Regions from separate parts of the Streptomyces odontomachicola genome, predicted to be linked through region 1. Evidence: riboswitches for the same ligand, from Rfam matches in the RefSeq annotation. Region 1 holds a riboswitch; the other holds the start of a gene.
What was found. Region 1 has a riboswitch for cyclic di-AMP ahead of ABEE00_RS10745 (transglycosylase family protein). Riboswitches for the same ligand answer to the same signal wherever they lie in the genome.
Positions count from the first base shown of each region.

Region 2: it holds a riboswitch for cyclic di-AMP, as region 1 does, so the genes downstream of both, ABEE00_RS32285 (M23 family metallopeptidase) here and ABEE00_RS10745 (transglycosylase family protein) in region 1, are expected to answer to the same signal.

Region 1 covers NZ_JBCFOK010000005.1:158,226-165,089, reverse strand. The annotation lists gene ABEE00_RS10765 (class-II fumarase/aspartase family protein) at 1-1,394, shown strand, start outside; gene pcaD (3-oxoadipate enol-lactonase) at 1,391-2,128, shown strand; gene ABEE00_RS10755 (oxidoreductase) at 2,573-3,490, shown strand; gene ABEE00_RS10750 (response regulator) at 3,589-4,326, shown strand; cyclic di-AMP (ydaO/yuaA leader) riboswitch at 4,867-5,024, shown strand; gene ABEE00_RS10745 (transglycosylase family protein) at 5,042-6,310, shown strand; gene ppdK (pyruvate, phosphate dikinase) at 6,573-6,864, opposite strand, start outside.
Region 2 covers NZ_JBCFOK010000023.1:75,460-82,323, reverse strand. The annotation lists gene ABEE00_RS32295 (PPOX class F420-dependent oxidoreductase) at 67-471, shown strand; gene ABEE00_RS32290 (aldo/keto reductase) at 563-1,507, opposite strand; gene ABEE00_RS32285 (M23 family metallopeptidase) at 2,012-3,199, opposite strand; cyclic di-AMP (ydaO/yuaA leader) riboswitch at 3,213-3,439, opposite strand; gene ABEE00_RS32280 (PP2C family protein-serine/threonine phosphatase) at 3,767-5,083, opposite strand; gene ABEE00_RS32275 (PP2C family protein-serine/threonine phosphatase) at 5,467-6,792, shown strand.

The sequences.
Region 1 (6,864 bases):
AGGCGACGGGCGACACCGCGTTCCTCCAGGCGATGCTGGACGCCGAGGCCGCGCTGACCAGGGCGCAGGCCCGGCTCGGGCTGGCCCCCGAGTCCGCTGCCCGCGCCGTCACCGAGGCGGCGCGGGCCGACCGCTTCGACGCCCGCGACCTGGCGCTGCGCGCCCGCTCGGGCGGCAACCCGGTGATCCCGCTGGTCGCCGACCTCACCCAGGCCGCGGGCGAGGAGGCGGGCCCGTACGTGCACCGCGGCGCGACCAGCCAGGACATCGTGGACACGGCGCTGATGCTCACCGCGGCGCGCGCGCTGGACGCGGTGCTGTCCGACCTGGAGGCCACGGCCGCCTCCTTCGCCGAACTCGCCGCCGAGCACCGCGACACCGCGATGCCGGGCCGCACCCTCACCCAGCACGCGGTGCCCACCACCTTCGGGCTCAAGGCGGCGGGGTGGCGGGCGATGACGTTGGACGCGCATGACCGGGTGATGGCCGTGCGGGCTGCGTTGCCCGTGCAACTGGGCGGTGCTGCGGGGACGTTGGCGTCTTTTGCCGCTTACGCCGCGTCGTCCGCCTCCGGTGCGGATTCCGCCTCCGGCGAGGGCTCCGCCGTGGGTGCCGGTTCCGCTTCTGGTGGCGCTTCCGCTTCTGGCGACGTCGGGCTCGCGCTGCTCGGTGCGTACGCCGCCGAGCTCGGGCTCGCCGAGCCGGAGTTGCCGTGGCACACGCTGCGTACGCCGGTCGCCGACCTCGGTACCGCGCTCGGCTTCGCGTGCTGTGCGCTCGGCAAGCCCGCCGCCGATGTGCTGGTGCTCTGCCGTACCGAGACCGGCGAGGTCGCCGAGGGCAGCGGCGGCACCTCCTCCGCGATGCCGCACAAGAGCAACCCGGTGCGCGCCACCCTCCTCGCGGCCGCCGCGCGGCAGGCGCCGGCGCTCACCGCGACGCTGCTCGGTTCGCTGGCCGCCGAGGACGAGCGGCCCGGCGGCGCCTGGCACGCGGAGTGGCAGCCGCTGCGCGAACTGCTCCGGCTCGCGGGAGGCGCGGCCCGGGCGGCCGCCGAACTCTCCGCAGGACTGCGGGTGTTCCCCTACCGCATGCAGGAGCACCTCTCGCTCACCGAGGGACTGATCGTCAGCGAGCGGATCGCCGCCGAACTCGGCCCGCTGCTCGGCAGGTCCCGCGCGAAACAGCTGCTCACCGCCGCCTCCGACACCGCGCGCACCGAGGGCATCACCCTCGACGAGGCGCTGGAGGAGGTCGAGCCCGAACTGCGTTCGCTGCTCGGCAAGGAGCGGCTGCGCGACCTCACCGACCCCACCCATTACGTGGGCAGCGCGCACGCGCTCACCGACCGCGCGCTGCGCCGTGCCCCGTCACGCCCTGGAGCTTCTTCGTGATCCACCACCGCCTCGACGGTCCCGCCGACGGCGCCCCGCTTGTCCTCGGCCCCTCCCTCGGTACGTCGCTCGCCCTGTGGGAACCCCAGCTTCCCGCGCTGTCCCGCTCGCACCGCGTGCTGCGCTGGGACCTTCCGGGGCACGGGAGTTCCCCCGCCGCTTCCGACGTGTCCGTCGCCGGGCTCGCCGAGGAGGTGCTGCGGCTGGCCGACGCGCAGGGGTGGGAGCGCTTCCGGTACGCGGGGGTCTCGCTCGGCGGCGCGGTGGGGCTGCACCTCGCCGTGCACCATCCCTCGCGGGTCTCCCGGCTGGCGCTGGTCTGCTCCTCGGCCCGCTTCGGGGAGCCGTCGGCGTGGCGCGCGCGGGCGGCCTCCGTGCGCGAGGGGGGTACCGAGGCCATGGTGGCCTCGCGCCCCGGCACATGGTTCGCGCCCGGCTTCGAGGGCGCCGGCCCTCTCCTGTCCGACCTCCGCGCGACGGACGCCGCCAGCTACGCCGCCTGCTGCGAGGCGCTCGCCGCTTACGACCTCCGCCCCGCGCTGCCGCGCGTGACGGCGCCCGTCCTGGTCGTCGCCGGCCGCGACGACCCCGCGACACCGCCTTCGCACGCCCGCGAGCTGGCCGACGCCATCCCGGACGCGTCCCTTCTGGAGCTCCGCTCCGCCCACCATTTGGCGAATGCGGAGCGCCCCGAGGCGGTCACCACAGCGCTTACGGCTTTTTTCGCCGGTTAACCGCCGACGATTTCGCGCTGCTGGTTACTTCCCGCTGCGGCGGAATTTGGGTGGGTGGTTGCGCCCGACTTCTGAGTGACGGCCCGCCCTACGACGCTCCGCGCCTCCGGCCGGGCCTTGCTCCGATCTGCGGCGTCCCCGGGTGACGCACGAACGAGCCGTCACGCCGGGTGCGTGGGCCCGCGCCCCACGACTCGCTGCGGGCCTCCGCGCCACCGCTTCCGCACTCGCCTCCCCGTACGAGCTGTGGGCAGTCGTTCCGCAGGGGCGGAACGGGTGGGCACAGCGGACGCAAGACCCCGCACCCGCCCAGCCCCGCACCCAAAAGGGGCCCGGGGCGAAGCCCCGGAAAAGGGGGCAATCAGGGGGCAGCCCGTAGCGGAAGGGAAGTCGAGGGGCGCGGGGCTCTCCCCGAACACCACCCCGCGCCCTACCCTGTGCCGCATGGGCTGGACCGCACGCAACATCCCCCCACAAGCCGACCGCACGGTCATCGTCACCGGCGCCAACAGCGGCCTCGGCTACATCACCGCGCGCGAGCTCGCCCGCCGCGGCGCCCGCGTCCTCCTCGCCTGCCGCAGCGAGAAGCGCGGCACCGGGGCACGCGACCGCCTCCGCCACGAAGTACCGGAAGCGCAAGCGGAGTTCAGGCAGCTCGACCTCGCCGACCTCTCCTCCGTACGCGCCTTCGCCACCGCCCTCCCCTGCGACCGCGTCGACCTCCTGATCAACAACGCGGGCGTGATGGCCGTGCCGTACGGCCGCACGGCGGACGGCTTCGAGACGCAGTTCGGGGTCAACCACCTCGGCCACTTCGCGCTCACGGGCCTGCTCCTGGAGCGCCTGCTCGACGCACCGGGCGCCCGCGTCGTGACCGTGTCCAGCCTGGCGCACGCCCTGTCCAACATCGACATGAGCGACCTCAACAGCGAGCACCGCTACCGCCGCTGGCCCGCGTACGCCGCCTCCAAGACGGCGAACCTGCTCTTCGTGCACGAGCTCGCCCGCCGCGCGGCCCGCAAGGGCCTCGACCTGACGGCCGCCGCCGCGCACCCCGGCTACTCGGCGACCGAGCTCCAGGAGAAGGGCGCGCGCGAGGCGGGACGCCAGGCGGTGCGGCGCATCATGCGCACCGGCAACGCGCTGCTCGGCTCCTCGGCCCAGCTCGGCGCCGCCCCCACCCTGTACGCGGCGACCGCGCCCCGCGTCCCCGGCGACGGCTTCTACGGCCCCCGCATCCTCGGCGTACGCGGAGGCCCTGGCCCCTCCTGGCGCGCGCCGTGGACCCGCAACGACACCGCGGGCGAGCGGCTGTGGGCGGCATCCGAGCAGCTCACGGGGGTCGGCTACGGGGCGCTGTAGCCGCTCCAGCGCACGGCCCCGCACGCCGCCTCCGTACGCCGTCCACCCCTTGGACGGACGCGTTCCGCCCCTCGTACACGTGCGCTACGGTGTCGCGCATGAAGCAGCCCGTCCGCGTACTCGTCGTCGATGACGACTTCATGGTCGCGAGGCTGCACAGCACGCTCGTCGAGCGCGTCGACGGCTTCGAGGTCGCCGGCAGGGCGCACAGCGGAGCCGAGGCGCTGTCCCTCTTCCACGAGCTCAAGCCCGACCTCGTACTGCTGGACATCTACCTGCCCGACATCCCGGGCCTCGACGTGCTGCGCGGCCTGCGCGGCGGCGAGGCCCCGGACGACGGTCCCGACGTGCTGGTCGTCACGGCCGCGCGGGACGCGGAGACGGTGCGCGGGGCGCAGCGCGGCGGGGCGGTGCAGTACATCATCAAGCCCTTCGAGCCCCAGCTCCTCCAGGAGCGGCTGCGCGGGTACGCGGAGCGCCGCCGCGAGCTGGCCGCGCTGTCGGCCGCCGGGCAGGACGACGTGGACCGGCTGTTCACCGGTTCGCCGTCGCCGGCCGCCGCCGGTCCGGTGGCGGGCGGCGCCGCCAAGCCGCTGCCGAAGGGCCTGACCGAGCAGACCGCCGGGCTGGTACGCGGCACGCTGGAGTCGCACGCGGGCGGCGAGGGCCTCTCGGCCTCGGAGTGCGCCGAACACAGCGGGCTGTCCCGGGTGAGCGCGCGGCGCTATCTGGAGCACTTCGTGGCCACCGGTACGGCGCGGGTCACGCTGCGGTACGGCACCACGGGCCGGCCCGAGCGCCGGTATCACCCCGAGCCCGTCCGCCACTCCCGCTGACTCCCGCCGGGTCAGGCCCCTTCCCGGGCCCTCCCTCTCCGCGCGCTTTACGCCGTACCGCCCCGCGTCAATTTCCGTGGCGCGGCGCACACTTGGCGGCCAATTCTCCGTGACCGCGGCCACTTTCCTCCGGCGCACACCCGGCGCGCACTGATCATTTTCCCCGTAATACCCACGGGAAATGCCGTACGCCACAAGATCGAATTTCCCGATTTCCGTGACCCAGGCCACAGGAAATCGGTGAGTTGGACCACAGGAAAAACTCTTTGCGGAGCGGCGAGTTCGGCGTTCATGACAGATCAAGCCAGTGAATCATGGCCATGACCTGGGCGGTTGGTCATGCGTTGTGACTCGGTAACGGAATGGAACGGATCACCGAAGAGCTCCGCTGATGTCCGCTTCCTTGTGGTCGCGAATTTCGTCTGCTTAGTGTTCATGCCGCCACCGCACGTCCCATGCGGTGGTTCCGTGGCCGGGACGCCGAATCCTGCCGCCCGGCACGCGGAAACAGACGACGAACAGGGCGGCAGGAGCGGGGGAACCAGGTAAGCGCCGTAACCGCGCACCCGACCGGTGCCGGGAGCGGCTAGGGGTGAAGCCATCCCCGCGGAAAGCACCAAGGAGCGCTTTCGCGGAATGGCCGGGCAGCTCCAGCCCGAATCCGACAGCTCACCTCGCAGGCGTAGGAGAGGAAACGCACAGCTTTATGGCCACCATTTCTGAGCGCGCCCGCAAGAGCCGTCACCAGACCCGCCGCATGGCCCGCATCTCGCTGGCCATCACCGCGGGCGGCGCGGGCATCGCCCTTCCGCTGCTCGGCGCGGGCAGCGCGCACGCCGCCGACGTGAGCACCTGGGACAAGGTCGCCCAGTGCGAGTCGGGCGGCGACTGGTCCATCAACACCGGCAACGGCTACTCCGGTGGCGTCCAGTTCGACCAGCAGACCTGGTCGGGCCACGGCGGCACGCAGTACGCGCCGAGCGCCGGCGAGGCCACCAAGGAACAGCAGATCAAGATCGCTGAGAAGGTGCTGGCCGAGCAGGGCCCGAGCGCCTGGCCCAACTGCGGTCCCAAGGCGGGCCTGAGCCAGGGCGGTCCGTCCCCGGACCTGGGCGGCGACAGCGGCAGCGGTTCGCAGCAGCAGAGCGAGCAGAAGCAGCAGGCTCCGAAGCAGGAGGCCCCGAAGCAGGAGGCGCCCAAGCAGGAGTCCGCGCCGAAGCCGCAGTCCGCTCCCAAGCAGCAGGACGCGCCGCAGAACGCCGGCACCACCTCGTACAAGGTCGTCTCCGGTGACACCCTCGGCAAGATCGCCGACGCGAAGGGCGTCCAGGGCGGCTGGAAGAAGCTGTACGAGGACAACCGCCAGACCGTCGGCGGCAACCCGAACGTGATCTTCCCGGGCCAGAACCTGGACCTCAAGGGCGGCTCGGGCTCCGGCTCGGGTGACGCGGGTGCGAAGCCGCAGGGCTCCGCGAAGGCCGCGCCGTCCGCCGCCGACGAGGCCAAGAAGGCGGAGAAGTCCGCCGACCAGGCCGAGAAGAAGGCCGAGAAGAAGGCGGCCGACGTCAAGAGCGTCGGCGGCGACTACGTGAAGCCGGTCGACGCGCCGACCAGCACGCCCTACAAGGCGTCCGGCGGCTCCTGGTCCAGCGGCAGCCACACCGGCGTGGACTTCTCCGCGCAGTCCGGCACCCCGGTGAAGGCCGTCACCAACGGCACCGTGGTCAAGACCGGCAACGGCGGCGCCTACGGCAACGAGGTCGTCATCAAGGGCGAGGACGGCAAGTACACCCAGTACGGCCACCTCACCTCGGCCACCGTCCAGGCGGGCCAGAAGGTCAACGCCGGCGACCAGATCGCCATCTCGGGCAACACCGGCAACACGACAGGACCCCACCTGCACTTCGAGGTCCGCACGGGCCCCGAGTACGGCAGCGACATCGACCCGGTGGCCTACCTCCAGGAGCACGGCCTCAACGTCTGATCCCCGAGAGGGGGTTGTGGGAACCCCTTACGGAACACGGGTCCGAGCACAGGATGCCCGGCACTGCGGCGGCAGTGCCGGGCATCCGGCTTTTGTACGGGGACAGCGGGAGAACCCCGGGGACACCGGGAAACCCCCAAACGCAAAAACGAGGGGGCGGCACCTCCGCACAGGTGCCGCCCCCTCTTCGTTCCGGCCCCCGTGGCGCCGCCGGTGAGGGTAAGTGGGGCGACGCGCAAGGGGCCGGTGGCCGGTCAGTCCGTCACGCCTGGCCGGCCGCCGCACGGCCCGCTTCGAGGCGGGCCACCGGGATGCGGAACGGCGAGCAGGACACGTAGTCCAGGCCCACCTCGTGGAAGAAGTGCACCGAGTCGGGGTCGCCCCCGTGCTCGCCGCACACGCCGAGCTTCAGGTCGGGGCGGGTGGCCCGCCCGGACTCGACGGCGCTGCGTACGAGGGAGCCCACGCCGTCCTTGTCGATGGTCTCGAAGGGGGAGATACCGAAGATGCCCTTCTCCAGGTACGCGGTGAAGAAGCTGGCCTCCACGTCGTCA
Region 2 (6,864 bases), on a different contig from region 1:
TTCCGTACGATCAGTCCCGTAACCCTCCCGAGAGGAGACTTCGTGGACGCCGCCGCCTTGTCGAGGATGCTCGGCCGGTACGACCTGGGTGTGCTCGTCACGCTCAAGCGGGACGGCCGGCCGCAGTTGTCGAACGTCAATTACCTCTACTCGCCGCAGAAGCGCCTCATCCGCGTGTCCATCACCGCGGGCCGCGCCAAAGCGCGCAACCTCTCCCGTGATCCCCGGGCCAGTTTCTATGTGACCAGCAAGGACGGCTGGTCGTGGGCCGTCGCCGAGGGGAACGCCGAGCTGTCGCCCATCGCCGCCGACCCCAACGACGCGACGGTGGACGAACTCGTCGAGATATACAGCCTGATCCGCGGCGACCACCCGGACTGGGACGAGTACCGGAACGCCATGGTGAACGACCGGCGGCTCGTCGTACGGCTCAACGTGGAGCGGGTGTACGGGCACATCCAGCGCCGATAGACACAGCACCTGAGGGGCGCCGTACGGGTCTTCCGTACGGCGCCCCTCAGGTGGCCGGACCACTAGGTGATCAGCCCTAGGTGACGACCCCTTACGCGGACGCCTCCGTGAGCTTCGCCAGCTCGTCCTCCGTCAGCACCGTGCCGCCCACCGCCATCAGCGCGGGAAGCTGGTCGACCTTGCGGGCGCTGGCGATCGGCGCGGTGACCGTCGGCTGGGCGGCGAGCCAGGCGAGGGCGATGGTCGCGGCCGACGCGTCGTGGGCGCGTGCCACCTCGTCCAGCGCGCGGAGCACCCGCTGGCCGCGCTCGGAGGCGAGGTAGTCGGCGACGCGGGAGGCGCGCGCGCCCTCGGGCTCCGTGCCGGGGCGGTACTTGCCGGTGAGGAAGCCCGAGGCCAGCGCGTAGTACGGCATGACGCCCAGGCCCTCGCGCGCCGCGATGCGCTCGAGCTCGCCCTCGTACGTGTCGCGGGACATCAGGTTGTAGTGCGGCTGGAGGCCCACATAGCGGGCCAGGCCCTCGCGCGCGCTGAAGTCCAGGGACTCCTGGAGGCGCGCGGGGCTGATGTTGGAGGCGGCGATCTCGCGGACCTTGCCCTCCTTGACCAGCGCGTCGAGCGCGGTGAGGAACTCCGACACCTCGACGCTCTCGTCGTCGTAGTGCGTGTAGTAGAGATCGATGCGGTCGGTGCGCAGCCGGCGCAGGGAGTCCTCGACCGCGGCCTTGATCGTCGTCGCGGCGAGGCCGTTGTTCGGCGCCAGCGCGCCGACCTTGGTGGCGATGACGACCTGGTCGCGCACGGAACTGCCGCGCTCCGCCAGCCACTTGCCGATCACGGTCTCGGACTCGCCGCCCGCGTTGCCGTCCACCCAGGCCGAGTAGACGTCGGCGGTGTCGATGAAGTTGCCGCCGGCGGCGAGGTACGCGTCCAGCACGGCGAAGGAGGCGGACTCGTCGGCGGTCCAGCCGAAGACGTTGCCGCCGAGCGAGAGGGGGGAGACGGCGAGCGTGCCGAGGGGGCGCCGGTCTTCCATGGAGTGAGGGGAAGGGGTGTTCCGGGTGGTGTCAGCCATGGCGTAGACCGTAACTCCGCCGCTTCCGCCCGGCACGGACATTTCCCTGCGGACAAGCCCCGTAAGGGGAGGCCGGACGCCGAGGCCAGGGCCCGAAGCCAAGGCCACTAGGGGTCTCGTAAGGGGAGGGCGGAGCCCCTAGGGATCCCGTACGGGGAGGGGCCGGCGGCCCTGGTGTCGGGGGGTGAGCCACCAGGACCGCCGGGGTCTTCCGTACGGATGCGTACGGATGCGTGCGGAGGGGAGAGGGGGCAGGGGAGGCCCCCGTTCGCCGCCGCCCCGTCCCCTCCTGCTGTGCGCGCCGTGGAGGCGACAGGTCGGATGGTGCGCTGACCGGTCGGACCGCCCGGCAGTCCGAGGCGGCGGCGTGGATGTGAGCGGAACGTTCCGAAGCGGGAGGCGGGCGGGGTGGGGAGGCCGTCCCTTACGGGGCCGGCCCCGTAAGGGACACCGCGCGGCGCCTCCTCAGACGCTGAGCCCCTTGCCCCGGAGCCACGCCAGCGGGTCGATCGCGTCGCCCCCGCCGGGGTGCACCTCCACGTGCAGGTGCGGGCCCGAGGAGTTGCCGGTGGAACCGACCCTGCCGATGACGTCGCCGGTGCCGACCTTCTCGCCGGCCGACTTGTTCATCGAGGACAGGTGGCAGAACCACAGCTCCGTACCGTCGTCCAGCTGCAGCACGATGCGGTAGCCGAACGAACCGGCCCAGCCCGCCTCCTTGATCGTGCCGGAGTGGATGGCCTTCACCGGAGTACCCGTAGGGGACGCGAAGTCCTGCCCCGTGTGGGTGGACTGCCACATGCCGCCGGAGGCGCCGAAGCCCTCGGAGAGCGTGTAGTTGGAGACCGGCAGCGTGAAGGAGCGGGCCAGCTTGGCGAGCCGCTCGGCCTCCGCCTTCCGCTTCTTCTCCGCCTCGATCTTGGCCTTCTTCTCGGCCTCGGCCTTGCGCTCCGCCGCGGCGTTGGCCTTCGCCTTCTCCGCCGCCGCGTGCGCCGCCTGCTGCGCCGCGGCCTCGCGGGCCTTGGAGTCGGCGTCGTTCTGCTGCTGTTCGGCCTGCGCGAGTATCCGGGCGCGCAGCGCCTCGCCCGCGTCGGTGCGGCCCTGCTGCGCGTCGCCGTCGGTGATCCCGGCCTGGCTCAGGGGCGCGCCCGCGAGCACCGAGTCGTCGGCGGACTCGTCCGCCAGCAGGCGGCCGACGCCGGGCAGCTCCTTGGCGTCCGGGATCTTCTCGGCGGCCGAGGCGAGGTCGGGCATCGAAATGGGCGCCGGCGCGCGGTCCTTGGCGGTGGCCATGCCGCCGGCGCCGACCGCGGCGATCACGCCGACGCCGAGCACCGCGCCGCTGCGGGCCATGCCGCCGCCGCGCTGCTTGCCGACCCTGTGCCGTCCCCTTACGGGGCGCAGGGACTCCTCGGTCGGGTTCCACTCGCCCAGCGGGCCGCCGTCGCCCGGCTGTTCGTCGGAACCGTACGCCGCGACGGGTATCTCGGCGGTCTCGGCCGCGGGGAAGAAGGTGGTGGCGGGCCCGTAGGGGTCGGCCATGCTGCCGTACTCGTCGTACCTGCTCCGGGGCCGGTCGTACGCGGCGGCCTGCGCGTACGGTGCGCCGCCGGTCTCCGGCGGGGCCTCGGGGGCATGCCTGTTGGACGCCACGGGGGGCGTTCTCCTTTCCTTCCTTCTCGCCTACCGGGTTAGCTGACGGGTTCGGAGCAGGAAGGTCTCCTACGGGTGCCTCGTGGGAGAAGGCACCCGATTCACCCCGGACCTCCCGTACGGCCCCTAGGGGTCGGACGGTGAGGAACCCTCCTCGGGCGACCGTGTGGACGGCCGTCGAGCAGGGGTGGTTCCCCGGTTCCCTCGGTGCTGCCTATCGAGTTGTGGCTCGTGATGGAGCACGTACGGGATTCGGCGACGGCGCACGGTGCCGTCTCTCGTGACGGCAGTGACGACCGCGCTGCGTTATCGAACGTTAATAGAGTCGGTGGCTTTATTCCAAGCCGTTCCGGTGATTTTGTAGTCGCCGTCGCCCCGCAGTTTCCGCCCAGCGGAGGGCAATTGGGGCGCTGAATCACCCGTTTTGAGCCATGCGATCGCCGAGAGTGACCAACGCGGGCCGCGATCGCGGCGGTTGAGGAACGGTCACGGCGCCCGGCGGCCTTCACGTGCTCCTCACGATTTTGCTTCTCGAACGTGATCATGGACCGGCCGCGCCCCGGACCGTCACCCCTGGTCAGACCCCGTACCCCTAGGGGCTCCGTCTCCGCTAGGAGCTCCGCTTCCCCTAGGGGCTCCCTCTCCCCTAGGGACTCCGTCTCCCTTGGGGACCCCGTCCCCCTCAGGGGCTTCGCCCCCGGGCGCCCCACTCCTGGGCAGCCGTCCGAAGGCCGCCGCGCTGCCTCCGGCGAAACCCGTACGGGGCTTCTCGTGCAGCACGGAACCGGAGCGCCGCGCCACGAGCAGCGCCAGGTCGTCGGTGGTGCCGCCGCCCCCGGTGTACGCGAGCACGTCCGCCATCACGGCGTCGAGCAGCGAGTCGGCGGTGTCGAAGCGCAGGCCGGCGAGGCGTTCGGCCGGCTCGTAGAAGGAACCGTCGAGATGCGATCTGGCCTCGGACAACCCGTCGGTGTAGAGCAGCAGTTGCGAGCCCACGGAGAAGGTGACCTCGTCGGCGCGGTCGGGCCACACCCCGAGCTCCGGCATGCCCAGCGGCAGCGCGTACCCGGTCGGATCCAGGCTCCGCACCGTCCCGTCGCCCTCGATCAGCAGCGGCGGAGGGTGGCCGCGGTTCACGATGCGCAGCGTGTCCGGGCGGTCGGCCGGCACCTCGGCCAGCACCGCGGTGGTGAAGCCCTCGAACTGGTCGAGCCCCCGCCGCCGTTCGCCCTCCCTGTGCAGCGCCCACTCGAGACGCGCGGTGAGACCCTCGAGGGTCCACTCCTGCTCGGCCGCCTCGCGGAAGGCGCCGAGCACGATGACCACGGCCTCCACCGCGCCCATTCCCTTGCCCCTGACATCGCCGACCAGCATCCGCGTCCCGTAGGGGGTCTCCTGGACCGCGTACAGGTCGCCGCCGATCCGCGCGTCCGTCTGGGCGGCCTGGTACCGGGCGCCGAACTCCAGCGCCCCGATCCGGGAAGGCGGCAGCGGCAGCACCGCGCGCTGCGCCGCCTCGGCGATGCCGCGCGCCGAGGCGAGCTCCGCGTCCCCGCGGCGCAGCGCGCGGTTGATGCCCAGCGCGAGCACGGCGACGGTGACGATGGTCAAGGTCCGCATCGCGTCGCCGAGCGGGCTCTGGTCGCCGTCCAGGGCCAGCAGCGCGCCGAAGAACACCGAGGCCAGCACCCCGATGACGGCCGTGCAGCGCTGCGTGCAGAACGGCGCGGCCACCAGCGGAGCCGCGGAGAAGAAGGGCCCACCGGTCATCTCGGGGGCCGGGAAGAACACCCGGCACAGCACCCCGAGCGCCAGCAGGAGCGCCGGAATCCACCGCGCGAACCACGGGGCATTCCGCCCTATGACGGGCACGTTCTTCCGCACCGGACGGCTTCCTCTCCTGCTGTGCTGCTGCGCTCGGGCACCGTCCCAATCTGGCCGCTCGCCTACGGGTCGGCCACTCGGCCTCCGCCATTCGTCCGGACCGGGTTCTCCCTTACGGGAAGGGTCACCCCCTAAGGGATGCCGGGCCCTAAGGGCCTGGTCCCGGGCCCCCGGAGGGGTCGGCCCCCTAGGTGAGGGGCACCCCTACGGGTCTGGCCCGGGGCCCCGGAGGCGCCGGCCCCTAGGTGAGGGGCTCCCCCTAGGGGTTCCGCTGGGGACCTGCCGCGCAACCCGATCGCGCCACTCCATGCCGCGCGGCGGGGCCCGCGACGTTCCACTGGTAGCCGGGAGCCGTCACCGGGACACGAGGGAGAGCGCCGGGCGTGGGAACGGGCAGAGCGGTCAGGGCGCAGAACACGGCCGTGTGGCCGCAGACCTGGGTGCGCTGGCTGCCGCCGCTGTTCATCGTGATCGCGGTCGCCCTGGAGGTGACCGTTCCGCCGCGGTACTTCTTCGGCTCCCTGCTGAGCGCCTCGGTCCTGCTCGGCGCGCTGGTCTACCCGCCGCTCGGCACCCTCGCCACGGGCTTCGCCTGCGCCCTGATGCTGGTGATCCTCGACATCAGCGCGACCAAGGAGTACAACGAGCACCTCTCCGGCGCGATGATCACCGTCTGCATCGTCACCGTCCTGGTCACCCTGCTGTCGGTGGCGCGTGTACGGGCGGCCCGGCAGCTCAGCCAGGTGCGCGCGGTGGCGCAGGCGGCCCAACTCGCGCTGCTGCGCCCGCTCCCCGAGCACATCGGCCCCGTACGGATGGCGGGCTGCTACCAGGCGGCGACCGACGAGGCGCTGATCGGCGGCGACCTCTACGGCGTCCGCCGCAGCCCGTACGGGTTGCGGGTGCTGATCGGCGATGTCAGGGGCAAGGGAATCGGCGCCACCGGCACCGTGGCCACCATCCTGGCGTCGTTCCGCGAGGCGGCCACGGTCTGCACCGACCTGCCCGAGGTGGCCGACCGCATCGAGGCCGCGCTGGCGCTGGACCGCGAGGACGCCGAGGCCGGGATGCTGCCGAGCACCGCGCCGCCCCCTGAGGACCCTGTCAGGGCAGCCCGTAAGGGGTCTCAGGGGCGCCCGCAGGGCGCGCCGGCCGTCCCTGAGCCGCCGCAGAGCGCCGGGGAACTCTTCGCCACCGCCGTCCTGATGGAGCTCCCCGAGGACGAGGAGGTCGTCCGCGTACTGGCGCGCGGCCACCCGCCGCTCTTCCGCCTCGGCCCCGACGAGGTCACCCCGCTGGAGCCGCTGGAGGAGGAGTACGGGCTGCCGCTCGGGCTCGGGGAGCTGGCGACGGGGCCGCAGCGGGTGCGCAGGTTCGAACTCCCCGCGGGCCGGATGCTGGTGGCGTACTCGGACGGCGTGACCGAGGCGCGGGACAGGGACGGCGAGTTCTACCCGCTGCGGCAGCGGCTGGCGGCACACTTCACCAGCACGGACACCGGCACCGGCTCGGGCTCCGGCCCCAGCCCCGGCCCCGCCGCGGACTGGGACGCCGAGCCGCCCCTGGCCCCGAGCGACGTGGTCTCCTTCGTCCAGCGCGACGTGAACCGCTGGGCGCCCTCGCTCAACGACGACCTGGTCGTCGTCGTACTCAAACGCTGCGCAACCCCTGAGGGCCAGCACCCACAGAGCGCGGGCCCTGACACGTAACGCCCCACACCAACCGGACCGGAAGCCGGCTCCCGTCACACACCGACGCTTCCCACGGAGGGCGCGCCCGCA